DNA from 3 places in the Streptosporangium sp. LJ11 genome. Region 2 is predicted to be linked to each of the others. Evidence: riboswitches for the same ligand, from Rfam matches in the RefSeq annotation. Region 2 holds a riboswitch; each other region holds the start of a gene.
The links. A riboswitch is a leader RNA that binds a small molecule or an ion and turns the genes downstream of it on or off. The one in region 2 is predicted to bind S-adenosylmethionine.

Region 1 (5,448 bases), on a different contig from region 2:
CGTCGGGACCGCCCGACATGTCGAAGACCCGGGCTTCGAGAAGCTCGTGGATCTCGGGGAAGCGCTCGGCGTCGGTGAGCCTGGCGAGTGACCGGGCGTAGCCGGACAGCGCCTCCTCGTCGGTGACCTGGGAGGCGTCGAAGGCGTCCTGGAGGTCGGCCAGCAGCGCCACCTCGGTCCTGACGAAGCCGTTGACCAGCAGCAGCGCCGCCAGCTTCGTGTCCGGGTCGAGTCCGGTGCCGCGCAGGCAGCGCAGCCCGGCCTCCAGCCAGGCGACGTGGTTGGGCATGATCCCCGGGCCGGTGATGGGGATGCGCAACGACCAGGGGTGCCTCTGCAGGGAGGCGCGCATGGCGGCGGCCCACCGGTGGACGCCCCGGCGCCAGTCGTCGCCCGGCTCCGGAAGCGGGGGAGGAGGGCCGAGCACCGCGTCCGTGATGAGCATGAGCAGGTCGCCCTTGGAGGTGACGTAGCGGTAGAGCGCCATCGTGGAGACGCCGAGCTCGGCGGCGATCTTGCTCATCGAGACCGCGGGGAGTCCCTCCGCGGAGCCCACGCGCAGGGCCGCCTCCACGATGTGCTCCAGGCTCAGGGTGCGTTTGGGCCCCTTGCCGGGCCGCTCGCGCAGCCCCCAGGCGATCTCCACGCTTTCCGGCACTTCCATCGCGCTCCCGGGCTTGACCGTCCTTTCCCGTGAGTGTATACCTTACGCAATACCGCGTATGCCATAAACAGTAGAGCGTACGCCATACGCAGGAGGGGCAGTGGAACCAGCGATAGAGGTCGTCGGCCTCACCAAGTCCTACGGCCGGGTCGCCGTCCTGACCGGTGTCGACCTGCGCGTCGCCAGGGGCAGCGTGTACGCGCTGCTCGGTTCGAACGGCGCGGGCAAGACCACGACCGTGCGCACCCTGGCGACGCTGGTCAGGCCGGACGCGGGGCGGGCCACGGTGGCCGGGTTCGACGTCGTGCGCGACCGCCGCCGGGTCCGCCGCGCCATCAGCCTGACCGGCCAGCACGCGGCGGTCGACGAGCTGCTGACCGGCGAGGAGAACCTGCGGATGATGGGCCGCCTGTCCGGTCTGTCGCGCGCGGCGGCCCGCCGCAGGGCGGCCGAGCTGCTGGAGCGGTTCGACCTGGTCGAGGCGGGGAGGCGGCGGGTCGGCACGTACTCGGGCGGCATGTGGCGACGGCTGGACCTGGCCGCGGGGCTGGTCGGCGCGCCGTCGGTGATCTTTCTCGACGAGCCGACCACCGGTCTCGACGTGCGGAGCAGGCAGGCGATGTGGGAGGTGATCACCCAGCTCACCGGCACGGGTACCACGGTCTTCCTGACCACCCAGTATCTGGAGGAGGCCGACAGCCTGGCCGACAGGATCGCGCTGCTCGACGGCGGGCGGGTGGTGGCGGAGGGCACCGCCGACGAGCTCAAGGCGAGGGTCGCCGCCTGGCGGCTGGACCTCGTCCTGTCCGACGCGCGGTCGTTCGCCGAGGTGACGCGCCTTCTCGGGGCGCGGGCCCTCCACGCCGATCTCGCCACGCTGACCGTCGGGGCGGCCACCGACGGGAGCGCCACGGGGATCCGCGCCCTGCTGGACGAGGTGGACCCGGGGCGTTCGGCGGTCGAGAGGTTCACCGTGCGCGGCGCCACGCTCGACGACGCGTTCCTCGCGCTGACGGACAGGGAGCGGGCCGGTGTCTGAACTCGCCGCCTGGCCGGTGATGACCGGCCGTGCCGTCCGCCTGTCGCTGCGCAACCTCGACGCGCTGCTCACCTCGTTCCTGATGCCCGTCCTGGTCATGCTGCTGTTCGTCTACCTGTTCGGCGGCGCGATACAGACCGGCACCGACTACGTCACCTACGCCGTCCCCGGCATCCTCGTCATGTGCGCCTCCTACGGCGCCTCCCTGACCGCGGTCGCCGTCAGCCACGACATGAGCCGGGGGATCGTCGACAGGTTCAGGTCGATGGACGTCGGCGGCGGGGCGTTCCTGGGCGGGCACGTGGCCGCGAGCACCGTGCGCAACCTCACCTCGCTCGCCATCGTGTTCGCCGTCGCGTTCCTGCTCGGCTTCCGGGCGGACGCGGGCCTGTCCGGCTGGGCCGCGGCGGTGGGCGTCCTGGTGGTGTTCGTCCTGGCCATGTCCGCCGTCTCGGCCCTGGTCGGCCTGCTGGCCAGGACGCCGGAGGCCGCGGGCGCCTTCACCTTCCTGGTGATGTTCCTGCCCTACCCGAGCAGCGCCTTCGTCCCGGTGCACACCATGCCCGCGTGGTTGCACGGGTTCGCGGAGAACCAGCCGGCCACGCCGATCATCGAGTCCGTACGCGGCCTGCTGCTCGACCGGCCCGTGGGGGGCGACCCGTGGAAGGCGCTGGCCTGGTGCGGCGGTTTCCTGCTGGTCTCGGCGGTCCTCTCCGCCAGGATGTTCCGCCACCGCGCCCGCTGAGGTCGCGGGGGTGCCGGGGCGGTGGGGGTCGCCACCCCCGGCACCCCCGCCCATGGTTCAGCCGACCAGGGTGAGCCAGCGCGGCGCGTCCCCGAAGGGGGCGGTGCGGGAGGTGACGGCCTCCATCAGCCAGGCGGCCGAGGCTCGGGCGTTCTCGACCACGTCGGTCGGGTAGGCGTACTTGACCCGGTGCTCCTCGAACTCGTCCTCGTCGTCCAGGAAGACCCTGCTCGGGCGGCCCTTCAGCAGGTTCCGGCGGGTCCGGATCACGTCGAGGTCCAGGTCGACCATGGTGACCTCGCCGTCTCTCCACTCCGGCACCGTGGAGACGTCGCAGTAGATCTCGTGCTTGTGCGGGGCGGCGTTGAAGGCGGCCGTCCACCAGGCGTCGCGCGGGAAGAGCATCACGAACGGATGCGGCCAGGGGACCGCGGGACCGTCGCCCTTGTGGCCACTGGAGTCGGCCACGCAGCCCGTCCACACCCCGTGCTCGTCCTCGCCGAGCAGCAGGCCGCGGTGATGCCAGTGCAGTGATCCGTCGTACTTGCGGTAGACCACGTTCACGCTCTCATAGGACATTCCACGACACTAAGCCTTGACAGAGATCTATGTATTTCCTACCTTCTAAATAGGTTAAGAGCGTCAGTGAGAAGCCCCGGCTGGCTGACCGGCAACCCTCGCACCGCGGCGGGGTGCCTCCGGGGGAGACCTGGCGGCACGGTGGGCGTGCCGCAAGCGCGGACCCCCTCAACCAGGGTCACCGAGACATGCCGGGAGCGCCACATGTCGAAGACCAGCACACTGAACCACGCGAGCCCCGTCGACCTCGACACCCACGGCCACTACCGGCCCGGTGGCAGGCCCGGCCCGCGCTACCCCTTCCAGGGGCGGATCGGCACATCCGCCTTCCCCGCCGAGCCCGGGCGCTATCACCTCTACGTCGCGGCCGTCTGTCCGTACGCGCAGCGCGCGGCCATCGTGCGCTCCCTCAAGGGACTCCAGGACGCGGTCTCGCTCTCCTACGTCGACGACGAGCGCGACGGGCGCGGGTGGGCGTTCCGCGAGCGGCGCGGGGCCGACCCGGTCAACGGGTTCACCATCCTTCGGCAGGCGTACGAGGTGACCGAGCCCGGCTTCGACGGGCACGTCTCGGTGCCGGTCCTGTGGGACAGGACGACCGGCCGCATCGTCAGCAACAACTTCCCCGACATCACGATCGACCTGGCCACCCGGTTCGGCGGCGACCCCGAGGCCGACCTCTACCCCGAGGAGCTCAGGCCGGAGATCGACGAGCTCAACACGAGGATCTACGAGATCGTCAACACGGCGGCGGGCCGCGTGGCGGCGACCACCACCGAGACCGCGTACACCGAGGCGCGCGGGGCCGTGGTCGCCTTCCTGGACGAGCTGGACGCCCGCCTGGCCGACCGCAGGTTCCTGTTCGGCTCGGGGATCACCGAGGCGGACGTGCGGCTCTGGCCGACCCTGCTCCGCTTCGACCTGAGCGACAACCCGGCGGCGAGGATCAGCGAGCGCCCGCTGACCGCCTTCCCCAACCTGTGGGCCTACGCCAGGGACCTGTACGCCCACCCCGCCTTCCGCGAGAACACCGACTTCGCCGTCATCGCCCGTACGTCGGGCGAGACCGACGCCTGGCGGATCCCGGTCGAGCCGTCGCACGCCGACTGGGACCAGCCGCACCGCAGAGCCGCCGTATGAGCGCCTCGATCGCCGTCGTCGGCGCCGGGCCGACGGGCACCTGCCTGGTGGAGCGCATCTGCGCCAACGCCGCCGACCTGCTCGGCTGGCCGTCGCTGGACGTCCACGTGATCGACCCCCACCCGCCGGGCGGCGGGCGCGTCTGGCGCCACGACCAGCCGGACCTGCTCTGGATGAACTCCGCCGCCGCCGACGTGACGCTCTTCACCGACGAGTCGGTGCGCTGCGAGGGACCGATCCGCCCCGGACCCACGCTGGCCGAGTGGCTCGGCGGCGACCCCGGCAGGTTCGCCTCCCGCCCGGCACAGAACGGCTACCTCTCCCACGTCTTCCGGCAGGCGGTGGCGAACGCCCCGCGCGGCGTCCGGGTGCACGTGCACGCCGCCCGCGCCGTCGACCTCGCCGACGTCCCCGGCGGGCAGGCGGTGACGCTGGACGACGGCCGGACGATCGAGGCCGACGCGGTGATCCTGGCCCAGGGACACGGCGACGTGACGCCGACGAGGGAGGAGAGCGCGCTGGCCGATCTGGCCGCGCGCGGGGGGCTGCGCTACCTGCCCACCGGCTACGCGGCGGACCTCGACCTGGACGGCGTTCCCGCGGGAGAGCCGGTGATCGTGCGGGGGATGGGGCTGGCCTTCGTCGACCTGATGGTGCTGCTCACCTCGGGCCGGGGCGGCCGGTTCGTCCGCGAGTACGACGGGGAGCTGGTCTACCTGCCCAACGGGCGCGAGCCCCTCCTGCGCGTGGGGTCGCGGCGCGGCGTGCCGTACCACTCCAAGACCGGTTACCCCTTCACCGGCGCCCGCCCGCCGGTGCCGCGCTTCCTCACCCGCGAGACGCTGGGGGAGGGACCGTGGAACTTCCGCCGCGACGTGTGGCCGCTGGTCGCCAAGGAGCTGGCCTTCGCGTACTACCACGAGCTCATCACCGCCCACCCCGAGCGCGCCAAACTGGGCTGGGCGCAGTTCGAGGAGGGCTTCGCCGCCGAGGAGTGGCGCAGCCTCGGGATGCGCAGGCTGATCCGCGAGGCCGTGCCCCGGCACCCGGACCGGCTCGACTTCGACCGGCTCGACCGGCCGCTGGACGGCATCCGGTTCGGCGACCAGGCCGGCCTGCAGAAGTGGATGCGCGGCTATCTCACCGTCGACCTGGAACGACGTTCGGATCCGGCGCACAGCGCCGACCACGCCATGATCCTCGGGCTGCTCTCCGTCTACGGTGTCCTCGCCGAGCTGGGCGTCTCCGACCCGTGGTTCGGCGGGTTCTTCAGCTACGTCG
Region 2 (5,448 bases):
GGCCCACGACTCCGTTCGGCGGGCCCCATCGCCTCGATCCAGGATTGGCACTCTCTATGCGTGAGTGCCAACAATCTATTTAGCACTCTACCCTGCCGAGTGCAAGCCACGATCCGTTGACCTGCGCCGCCCGAGACGGAGACGTCAGCTCCGTGTCATGTGGACGTAGATCTCGCGTCACGTCGATGTGGGCCGCGCGTCATCATCGGCCCGCCGCGCGTTCCGCGCCCCCGCGGGCTTCGCGCGCCCGCGTGCGCCTCCGGGCGTCTCCGCGCGACCGCGCACCACCACCCCGCCTCTCGACCCGTACCCCCGCGCGGCCACGTGCGGCCACGTGTCCCGTACGACGCGAAGACCCGGCTCACCTGAAGGGGGGCGAGCCGGGCCTGGGCGGTGAGGATCCAGCGGACTGCGATACCGCGGGATCCACCGGCTCTTCCCTGCGAATTCACGAAACGGCTACGTCAGACCGCCCGGACGGACTCCGCCTGGGGACCTTTCTGACCCTGGGTGATCTCGAACTCGACCCGCTGGCCCTGCTCGAGGGCCCGGTAGCCGTCCATCATGATCGCGGAGTAATGGACGAACACATCCTTACCACCGTCTACCGCGATGAAGCCGTAGCCCTTGTCCGCGTTGAACCATTTGACGGTGCCCTGCGCCACTTGCGACTCCTCTTACTGGTCTTAAGGACGACGCCCATTCCTCTCGCGAAGTCCTCAATCGCCGGGACGGACTTCGCCACGTCGATCGTTCCGACCATACCTGTGGGAAGCGGTAGGGCAACAGAGTCAAGCACCAAACTACCGCTTTACGAGAGCTTTTAGTACGAGAACAGAGTTTCACTATCACTATTAGTTAGTTAAGGGTTACATCATCCATCTAGTCCACGAATATGAGCTTGCATCATAAAATACGGCACCCGCCCGGCCTGAGCCGGGCGGGTGCCGTGGAGTCGCGGGTGCCCCGAGGGTGGCGCGGGGCGGTCAGCGCCGCCTCAGGGCGGGAGAATCAACCTCCGGCCACCGCCGGGATGATGGAGACCTGGACGCCGGAGGGCGTGGCCGTGTCGAGGTTGTCGACAAAACGGACGTCCTCATCCCCTACATAGACGTTGACAAAACGTCGGATCTTTCCCGATTCATCAAGAATCCGGGCGCCGATCCCCGGGAAGTCCGCGTCGAGCTTCTGAAGAACATCACGCAGGGTCTCACCCTCTCCGTTCACCTCGGCGGCACCATCGGTGTAAGTCCGGAGAATCGTCGGAATCCGCACAGAAACGCTCATAATTCAGTACCTTTCACGATTTCTAGGCGATAGCCGCACGGAATGCGTCAAGAGAAGGCCGAATCACCGCGGTCGGGCGCGCCTCCGCGGCCACCGCGTCGAGGGTCTTGAGGCCGTCTCCGGTGTTGAGCACCACGGTCTCGGCGTCGGGGTCGAGGGTGCCCGAGGCGACCAGCTTGCGCAGCACCCCGACGACGACGCCCCCGGCGGTCTCGGCGAAGATGCCCTCGGTCCTGGCCAGCAGCCGGATCGCGTCGACGATCTCGGCGTCGGTGACGTCCTCGACCGCGCCGCCGGTGCGGCGGGCGATGTCCAGGACGTACGGGCCGTCGGCCGGGTTGCCGATCGCCAGCGACTTGGCGATCGTGTCCGGCTTGACCGGGCGGATCACGTCGTGGCCCGCCTTGTAGGCGGCGGAGACCGGGGAGCACCCCTCGGCCTGGGCCGCGAAGATCTTGTACGGCCTGTCCTCGACCAGGCCGAGCGCGACCAGCTCCTTGAAGCCCTTGTCGATCTTCGTGAGCTGCGAGCCCGACGCGACCGGGATGACGATCTGGTCGGGGATGCGCCAGCCGAGCTGCTCGGCGATCTCGTAGGCCAGGGTCTTGGACCCCTCCGCGTAGTACGGCCGGAGGTTGACGTTGACGAAGCCCCACTGGTCGCCCAGCTCGTCGCCGATGAGCTCGGAGCAGAAGCGGTTCACGTCGTCGTACGTGCCCTCGATGCCGATGAGCCTGCCGCCGTACACGGAGGCCATGACGATCTTGGCCTGCTCCAGGTCGGAGGGGATGAACACGCAGGCGTCCAGCCCGGCCCGCGCGGCGGCGGCGGTCACGGCGCCGGCCAGGTTGCCGGTGGAGGAGCAGGAAAGAGTGTGGAAACCGAAGTTGCGGGCGGCCTCGACGGCGATGGCCACCACGCGGTCCTTGAAGGAGTGCGTGGGGTTGCCGGAGTCGTCCTTCACGTGCAGGGAGCGGATGCCCAGCTCGCGGGCGAGGTTGCCGGCGTTGACGAGCTTGGTCCAGCCGGGCGCCATGTTGGGCTTGGCGGCCACGTCGTCGGGGACGGGCAGCAGCGAGCGGTAGCGCCAGATGTTGGTCGGCCCCTCGGCGATCCGCTCCCGGGTCACACGCCCGAAGTCGTACGCGATCTCAAGGGGCCCGAAACACTCGTTACAGGCGAAGCTGGGGCCGAGGTCGTAGCGGGCACCGCACTCCCGGCAGGACAGGGCGACGGCGGGGCCGAAGCGCCGGTCTCGCGCGTCGCCGGCACGACCGGAGGAGGTGGTGGTGGTGTTGTTCTCAGTGGTTGCGAGCGCCATGAAGCGAGGCCTTTCCCTCATCTTCGTCTGCGGACCACCCTGGTCACAGACCGGAATTGGCACCTGTCCCGGCCGACCTCGTTCAGATCACGAGTCTTGAACCGGGATGGTTGCCGGGGCTTCGCAGGGCCGGTCCCTCCACCCCTCTGGATGAGCAAATATTCAGTTGGAAACCTGACGCGCAGGTCCTCAGCACTCTACCCCGACCCGCCGCCCTCCTGACTCCTTGTCTCACTGTGCGAGACATGGCGTGTTATCCACCGGACGATCGAACCTTGGCCGCCGCTCGCGGGGCACCCGGCACGCGCCCCGGACGGCAGGCGGGGTCCCGCCCCCTTCCCGGTCGTCGCCGCCGGAGGCGACCCGCCGGAGCGGTCACGGCACTCGGATCCCCAGGGTGTAGGAGCCGGAGCCTGCCACGGAGACCACCCGGTAGCGGTAGTAGCCGGGCGTGCCGTTGTAGGAGATTCTCTCGTCGGGACCCGCGCTGCTGGAGGTCGCGACGACCGACCAGCCCGCCCTGTTCCACTTCTGCAGGTACAGGTCGAAGTCGGTGCCGTCGGGGCCGTCCAGGCAGGCGAAGTGGAGGCCCCCGGCGGTCGGCCTGTAGTGGAGACCCTTCGGCTGGTAGGCGGCCCCACCGGCGGCCAGGGTGCCGTTGTGGGTGTTGGGGAAGCCGTTGCAGGTGCCCGTGACCGGCGGCGGCGGATTGCCCGCGGTGGTCCTCAGGGCCAGGCCGTAGGCGGTGAGGATCGGGGCGATCGGCTGGAAGTAGGTGGTGCCGCCCTGGTTGCAGTCGCCGGAGCCGCCGGAGGTGACGCCCTGGGCCTGGTCGACGGAGATGAACGAGCCGCCGGAGTCCCCGGATTCGGCGCAGACGGTGGTGCGGGTCAGCCCGAAGACGTTGCCCTGGGGGTAGGTGATACTGGCGTCGCGCTGCTGGATGAGGCCGCAGTGCCAGTCGGTGGTGGAGCCGGACCGGCAGACCGAGGCTCCCTCGACGGCGACCTGGGCGCCGGCGACGGGCGCGGTGCCGCCCTGGCCGTTGTCCACCGTCGGGGTGGCCGTCCAGTTGTCGTTGACCGAGACCCAGGCGTAGTCGCTGCCGGGGAAGACCGATCCCTCGAAGGTGCCCTGGGCGATGCGGTTGAAGCCGGTGGTGGCGGCGCCGGTCCTGCCGCAGTGACCCGCGGTGACGAAACCCTGCCGGGTGTCCTTGAGCACGGAGAAGCCGATCGAGCAGCGGCTGGTGCCGCCGATGTAGTAGGCGTCGCCGCCCACCAGGTCGTACAGCGGCTGGGGAACCTCGGTGGAGGGCAGCACCACTACCGCCGCTTTGTTCACCTCGGCGCTCTCGATGACGTTCTCGGCCGCCTGGGGTTGCGTGGACAGGACGACCACCTTGTTCCTCTTCACGTCGACGTAGCGCGCGCTCGACACGAGCGGCTGCGGCGGCAGGGTCTCGTCGAGCTCACGCTTGATCATGGTGAGCTCCGCCAGTGACCTGGTGACGATCTCGGCCTGGACTCCCGAGTCGAGGATCGTGGGGATGTCGGCGGCACTGGTGGTGGCCGCCACCAGGGTGTGCGCGGTGCTTCCCCTGAGCCAGGTGCCGCCGAAACGGGAACCGAGCCTTCTGCTCAGCTGTGTCGCGATCGGGGTCAGCCGGACCTCGTTGAGCAGCCGGGCCTGGGCCTGCGCCGGGGTCAGGCCCAGGTCGCGCCCGAGCGCCGCCAGCATGCCCGGTGGCGGTTTCAGCGCGGCCGACATGGCCGACATGGCCGACGCGGCGGCGGGCGTGGCCGGGGCGCCCGTCGCGTGGCGTTCGGCGCCGGCCGGTACGGCTGCCAGGGCAAGTGCGCTGGCCGTCAGGGCGCATGATGCGATGACAACGTGTCTACGGAACATGTGGGCTCTCCTCGACCTTTGCCTGTGAAGCGCGAGGGGAGATCACCACATGTCACCGGTTGATCACATGATGCGGGCAACGCCACCTTAAATCAGGTGAGGCCGCCGGAGCCGCACGCCACACGGAAGGTGCGCTCGAACGGTTTCCGTCGGCGGCTCGCCCCGAACCGGGCGCCGTCCGCACCTGCCGTATCTTCACCGGGTGCCGTTCCAGCCGGTCGAAAGCCCCAGCCCGGTACCGCTCCCAGCCGGTCGGAGCCTGACCGACTGGGCACCTTTCGCGGACCGGGCGGCGGTCAGAAGCCGTAGGCGTCGCCCAGGGCGCCCTGGACGTACTTGCGCGCCTGGTGGATGCGCGACTTGGCGGTGCCCAGCGGGATGCGGAGCTGCTCGGCCACCTCGTTGTAGTCGAGCTGGCAGATATCGCGCAGCACCAGCGCCTGGGCCAGCTCCGGCTTCTCGGCCTCCAGCGCCTCCATCGCGTCGAGCAGGTCCAGCCGGGACCCGGCGATCACGCTCACCCGGGCGACGTCCGGCTTCTGCAGCGGCAGCTCGTCGGAGCTCTGCTCGGCCGCGCGGCGCTTCAGCGAGCGGTAGGTGGTCCTGGCGCAGTTGGCGGTCACGATGTGCAGCCAGGTGCTGAACCGTGCGCGCCCCTCGAAGCGGCCGATGTTGCGCGCCACCGCGAGCAGGGTGTCCTGGCAGGCCTCCTCCGCGTCCTGCCGGAAGGGGAGGATCCGGCCGCAGTGCCTGAGCACGGCGGGCTCGATCCGCTTCAGCAGCTCGCCGAGAGCGCGGTGGTCGCCCTGGGCGGCCGATCGGGCCAGGTCCTCGGTCGTCTCGTCCAGCGCCATCACGGGCCCCCATCAGCGGTCACGGTCGCTGGACATCCTACGGTCGGGGGTCGCGGATGGTGACCCTCCCTCATCGCC
Region 3 (5,448 bases), on a different contig from region 2:
GATCCACAGCCCCGAGGTGAAGCCCAGCGGGCTCGTCGGAGAGGGGCCGTCGGGGCCCCACTGCAGGATCGTGAACGCCCAGTGCCAGACGACCACGACGATCAGGCTGAACGCGCGCAGCCAGTCGACGTACCGGTCCCGCCGTGGCCCGTCCCCGACCGGAGGGACCTCGGGCGGCACGGGCTCCGAGGTCGCGGTGGTCGCGGTGGCGGAAGTTCCGGCGGTTCCGGTCGCGGCGGGCCCGGAGGCTCCCGGAACGGGAGCGGCGGGGGGTGCGGGGAACACCGAGGGGGCGGGAGGTGCGGGAGGTGCGGGAGGTGTGGGGAGCGCCGAGGAGACGGGGGGAGTCGCCCTCTCCTGATCCTCACCGGGTTCGGTCATGCGGTTCCAACCGTGCCTTACTCGTCACTTGTCGATGTCGCCGACGACGAAGAACATCGAGCCCAGGATGGCCACCATGTCCGCGACCAGGTGGCCGGGGAGCATCTCGCGCAGCACCTGGACGTTGTTGAAGGAGGCCGAGCGGAGCTTCATCCGCCACGGCGTCTTCTCCCCGCGCGAGACCAGGTAGTAGCCGTTCAGGCCGAGCGGGCTCTCCGTCCAGGCGTAGGTGTGGCCCTCGGGAACCTTCAGCACCTTGGGCAGGCGCTGGTTGACCGGCCCCGGGGGCAGGTCGAGCAGCCGTTCCACGCAGGCGTCGGCCAGGTCGAGGGAGACCTTCACCTGTTCCAGCAGCACTTCGAAGCGGGCGTGGCAGTCTCCCGCCGACCGGGTGACGACCTTCACCGGCAGCTCGCCGTAGGCGAGGTACGGCTCGTCCCTGCGCAGGTCGACGTCGACGCCGGAGGCGCGGGCGATGGGGCCGCTCACGCCGTACTGCATGATCGTCTCGCGGTCGAGGACGCCCACCCCGCGCGTGCGGGCGAGGAAGATCTCGTTCCCGACGATCAGGTTCTCGATGTCGGGCAGCCGTCGCCGCACGTCGGCCACGGCCTGGGCGACCCGGCCCGTCCACCCCTCGGGGATCTCCTCCTTCAGGCCGCCGACCCGGTTGAACATGTAGTGCATGCGCCCGCCGGAGATCTCCTCCATCACGGCCTGGAGGGTCTCGCGCTCCCGGAACGCGTAGAAGACCGGGGTGATCGCGCCGAGCTCCAGCGGGTAGGAGCCGAGGAACATCAGGTGGCTGAGCACCCGGTTGAGCTCGGCCATCAGCGTGCGCGTCCAAACCGCCCTGACCGGCACCTCCATGCCGAGCATCCGCTCCACCGCGAGCACGACGCCCAGCTCGTTGGCGAACGCCGACAGCCAGTCGTGCCGGTTGGCCAGCACGATGATCTGCCGGTAGTCGCGCACCTCGAAGAGCTTCTCCGCGCCCCGGTGCATGTAGCCCACGATCGGCTCGGCCGAGCTGATCCGTTCCCCGTCCAGGGTGAGCCGCAGCCGCAGCACGCCGTGCGTGGACGGGTGCTGCGGACCGATGTTGAGGATCATGTCCTCGGTCGCGAGCTCCTTGCCGTGCGCCCCCCGCACGGCCTCGGCTCCCGCCCCCATTCCCACGCTCAGCTCGCGGGGCGCGCCTTCAGTCATAGGGCCATGCTGTCACGTCAGCCGCGCGAGGCAAGATCCCGCAGGGCGTCGATCAACCGGTCGACGTGCTCGGAGGTGGTACCGATGCCGATGGAGGCGCGGACGGCGGAGGCGGTGACGTCCTCGCAGCCGCCGTCCTTGGCGCCCAGCAGGTGCCGTACGAAGGGGTGGGCGCAGAACTTGCCGTCGCGGACGCCGATGCCGTAGTCGCCGGACAGGGCCTCGGCGACCTCGCGGGCGGTGAAGCCGTCCACCACGAAGGAGACGATGCCGACGCGCGGGTGGTCCGGGCCCCACAGGGACAGCTCGTGCACGCCGGGGACGGAGGCGAGGCCCGCGCGCAGGCGCTCGAGGAGGCGCTCCTCCTCGCGGACCAGCGGGGTCCAGCCGGTGGCGGTCAGGGCGTCGCAGGCCGCGGCGAGCGCGACGGCGCCCAGCACGTTCGGGGTTCCCGCCTCGTGCCGGGCCTCGGGGTCGTCGTGCCACTCAGTGCCGTCGTCGTTCACGGCCTTCACCGCGCCGCCGCCCCGCAGGTACGGCTCGGCCTCGGCCAGCCAGTCGGAACGGCCGATCAGCGCGCCGGTGCCGAACGGCGCGTAGAGCTTGTGGCCGGAGAAGACCACGTAGTCCAGGTCGAGAGCCGTCAGGTTGAAGTGGCGGTGCGGGACGAGCTGCGCGGCGTCGACGAGGACGCGGGCCCCGTGGCGGTGGGCGATGTGGGCCAGCGCGGCGATCGGCCAGAGCTCCCCGGTGACGTTGGAGGCGGCGGTCACGACCAGCAGCTTGGGGCCGTCGATCGAGGCGAGGGCGTCGTCGGCGGCGCGGACGGCCTCGCCGGGGAAGGCGGGGGCCGCCAGCCGCACGACCCGCTCCCAGGGCAGCAGCGAGGCGTGGTGCTCGGTGTCGAAGACCACGGCGGTGGTGCCCTCGGGCAGGCTGCGGGCCAGCAGGTTGGTCGCGTCCGTGGTGTTGCGGGTGAAGATCACCGAGTCGTCGGGACGGGCGCCGACGAAGGCGCGCACCGTGTGCCTGGCCTGCTCGTAGCGGGCCGTGGTCAGCTGGGACGCGTACCCGGCGCCGCGGTGGACGCTGGAGTAGGCCGGGAGCGCGGCGGCGACGGCGGCGCTCACCGGCTCCAGACAGGGGGCGCTCGCGGCGTAGTCGAGGTTGGCGTAGCGGACGAGCCTGCCGCCCCTGACCGGGACCTCCAGGTCCGAGCCGAGCACGGCCGGGATCGGGCGGTCACCGGACGCGTAGGTCCCGGGGACGGTCACCGGAGCGGCGGGGGTGGCCGGGGCGACGGGGGCGGGGATCGCGGGGCTCGCGGGGGTGAAGATCGTCAGGGTGGACATGCCAGGGCTCCTTCGAGGTCATCGGACCCCAACCCATGACACAGGTGCCTGGAGCCCGCGCTTGCCCGGCACACCTCGTGCCGGACCAGGTCCTCACCCGGGGCACCCCGCCGCGGACGCGAGGGTTGCCGGCCAGCGAGCCGGGGCTTGTCACTGGCACTCATGACCTACGGGGGAACTATAACCGACACCTCGCGGTGCCCCGCAAGTCCGAAACGTGATCAACCCGATATCGGAGCCGGGGCGGGCGTCCTCGGGAACGCCCGGCGGATTTGACAGCGAAGCGTGATGAGGGGAAAGGAACTCCGGGCGTCCCCCGGTCGTCCAGGCAGTCAGTCGAAGAAGCACTCAGGCAGCTGGGCCGGCGGTGCGTTCGGGCGTCGGCCGACGAAGGAGGAAGCAATGGACTGGGTGACCAACCCGGAGATATGGATAGGGTTCTTCACCCTTGTCGCCCTGGAGATCGTCCTGGGAATCGACAACATCATCTTCATCTCGATCCTGGTGGGCAAGCTCCCGCCCGAGCAGCGCGACAAGGCCCGCAAGCTCGGTCTCGCCGTCGCCCTGCTCAGCCGCCTCCTGCTGCTGCTGGCGTTGTCGTGGGTGGTGAGGCTCACCGAGCCGATGTTCGAGGTCTTCGGGCAGGGGATATCGGGGCGCGACCTGATCCTGATACTCGGCGGCCTGTTCCTGCTGGGCAAGAGCGTCCACGAGATGCACGGCAGCCTGGAGGGGGAGTCCCACCACTCCGAGGGCAAGGTCGCCTCGTCCTTCACCTCGGTGATCATCCAGATCATGATCCTCGACGTCGTCTTCTCGCTCGACTCGGTGATCACCGCGGTCGGCATGGTCGACGAGCTGGGCGTCATGATCGCGGCCGTCATCGTCTCGGTCATCGTGATGCTGGTCGCCTCCGGGCCGATCAGCCGCTTCGTGGACCGGCACCCGAGCATCAAGATGCTCGCCCTGTCCTTCCTGGTGCTGATCGGCGTCGTGCTCATCGCCGAGGGGTTCGAGCAGCACATCTCCAAGGGCTACATCTACTTCGCGATGGCGTTCTCGCTGCTGGTGGAGCTGCTGAACATCCGGATGCGCGGCAAGGCGGGGCGGAGGCCGGTCGAGCTGCGTTCCCGCTACGAGACCGAGGGCGAGGCCGGTCCGGAGACGCCGGAGGGCACGAACACCCCGGGGACCCCGGTGGGTCAGGGGGTTCCGGCGGGCCGGACGGACGAGCCGGTCGAGAGGGGGAAGCCGGACGAGCAGACCTGATCCTGAACCGGGGATTACGATGCTTACGTGCGCTTTGATCCCTGGAATCCGGAATTCGTCGCCCACCCCTATGACGTCTACGACGAGCTGAGGCGGGAGCGGCCGGTCAGCTTCTTCGAACCGACCGGCCAGTGGCTGGTGGCCAGGCACGCCGACGTCAACGCGCTGCTGCGGGACCGCAGGCTCGGCCGCTCCTACCTGCACGTGGCCTCGCACCAGGAGTTCGGCAGGCCGGACGACCCCGAGTTCCAGGACCCGTTCTGGCGGGTGATCAGGGCGGGAATGCTCGATGTCGAGCCGCCGGTGCACACCAGGCTCCGGCGGCTGGTGTCGAAGGCGTTCACCCCCCGCATGGTCGAGGCGCTCCGCCCCAAGGTCGCCCGGATGGCCGGGCGACTGGTGGACGACTTCGTCGAGCGCGGCGGCGGAGACCTGATCGCCGAGGTCGCCGAGCCGCTCCCGGTCACCGTGATCGCCGAGATGCTCGGCGTCCCCGAGGCCGACCGGCACCTGCTGCGGCCCTGGTCGGCCGACATCTGCGGCATGTACGAGCTCCAGCCGTCGGTCGAGGCCCAGCACACGGCCGTACGGGCGGCCGAGGAGTTCTCCGCCTATCTCGTCGAGCTGGCCCGCGCCCGCAGGGCCGACCCCGGCGACGACCTGATCAGCGCGCTCGCCCTGGTGGCCGACGAGGGTGACAGACTCACCGAGGAGGAGCTGGTCGGCACCTGCGTGCTGCTGCTCAACGCCGGGCACGAGGCCACCGTCAACGTCACCGGCAACGGCTGGTGGTCGTTGTTCCGCAACCCGGCCGAGCTGGACCGGCTCCGCGCCGACCACGCCCTGCTGCCCACGGCGGTCGAGGAGCTGATGCGCTGGGACACCCCGCTGCAGATGTTCGAGCGCTGGGTGCTGGAGGACATCTCGGTGGGCGGGGTCGACATCCCGCGCGGCACCGAGGTGGCGCTGCTGTTCGGCTCGGCCAACCGCGATCCCGAGGTCTTCGCCGACCCCGCCCGCCTGGACGTGGGCCGGGCCGACAACCCGCACATCTCCTTCGGCGCCGGGATCCACTTCTGCCTCGGGGCACCGCTGGCCAGGGTCGAGCTGATCGAGTCCTTCGGCGCCCTGCTGCGCAGGGCCCCGAAGATGGAACTCGCCGCCGAGCCCGGTTGGGGACCGGGCTACGTCATCCGGGGTCTCACCTCCCTCGACGTGCGGGTCTGAACCGGCCTCG

Region 1: another riboswitch for S-adenosylmethionine. It lies ahead of ACTOQ3_RS16455 (glutathione S-transferase C-terminal domain-containing protein); the one in region 2 lies ahead of thrC (threonine synthase).
Region 3: another riboswitch for S-adenosylmethionine. It lies ahead of ACTOQ3_RS29715 (aminotransferase class V-fold PLP-dependent enzyme); the one in region 2 lies ahead of thrC (threonine synthase).

Annotation. Positions count from the first base shown of each region.
Region 1 is NZ_JBPXMB010000010.1:32,481-37,928, forward strand. It holds gene ACTOQ3_RS16435 (TetR/AcrR family transcriptional regulator) at 1-664, opposite strand, end outside; gene ACTOQ3_RS16440 (ATP-binding cassette domain-containing protein) at 765-1,703, shown strand; gene ACTOQ3_RS16445 (ABC transporter permease) at 1,696-2,448, shown strand; gene ACTOQ3_RS16450 (DUF402 domain-containing protein) at 2,506-3,027, opposite strand; SAM riboswitch class IV at 3,080-3,192, shown strand; gene ACTOQ3_RS16455 (glutathione S-transferase C-terminal domain-containing protein) at 3,232-4,167, shown strand; gene ACTOQ3_RS16460 (FAD/NAD(P)-binding protein) at 4,164-5,448, shown strand, end outside.
Region 2 is NZ_JBPXMB010000054.1:26,336-31,783, reverse strand. It holds gene ACTOQ3_RS42560 (cold-shock protein) at 465-665, opposite strand; gene ACTOQ3_RS42555 (MoaD/ThiS family protein) at 1,012-1,287, opposite strand; gene thrC (threonine synthase) at 1,310-2,608, opposite strand; SAM riboswitch class I at 2,623-2,765, opposite strand; gene ACTOQ3_RS42545 (S1 family peptidase) at 2,984-4,516, opposite strand; gene ACTOQ3_RS42540 (RNA polymerase sigma factor) at 4,813-5,370, opposite strand.
Region 3 is NZ_JBPXMB010000022.1:94,590-100,037, reverse strand. It holds gene ACTOQ3_RS29725 (acyltransferase family protein) at 1-381, opposite strand, end outside; gene ACTOQ3_RS29720 (NADH-quinone oxidoreductase subunit D) at 406-1,590, opposite strand; gene ACTOQ3_RS29715 (aminotransferase class V-fold PLP-dependent enzyme) at 1,608-2,942, opposite strand; SAM riboswitch class IV at 2,995-3,110, opposite strand; gene ACTOQ3_RS29710 (TerC family protein) at 3,345-4,211, shown strand; gene ACTOQ3_RS29705 (cytochrome P450) at 4,239-5,438, shown strand.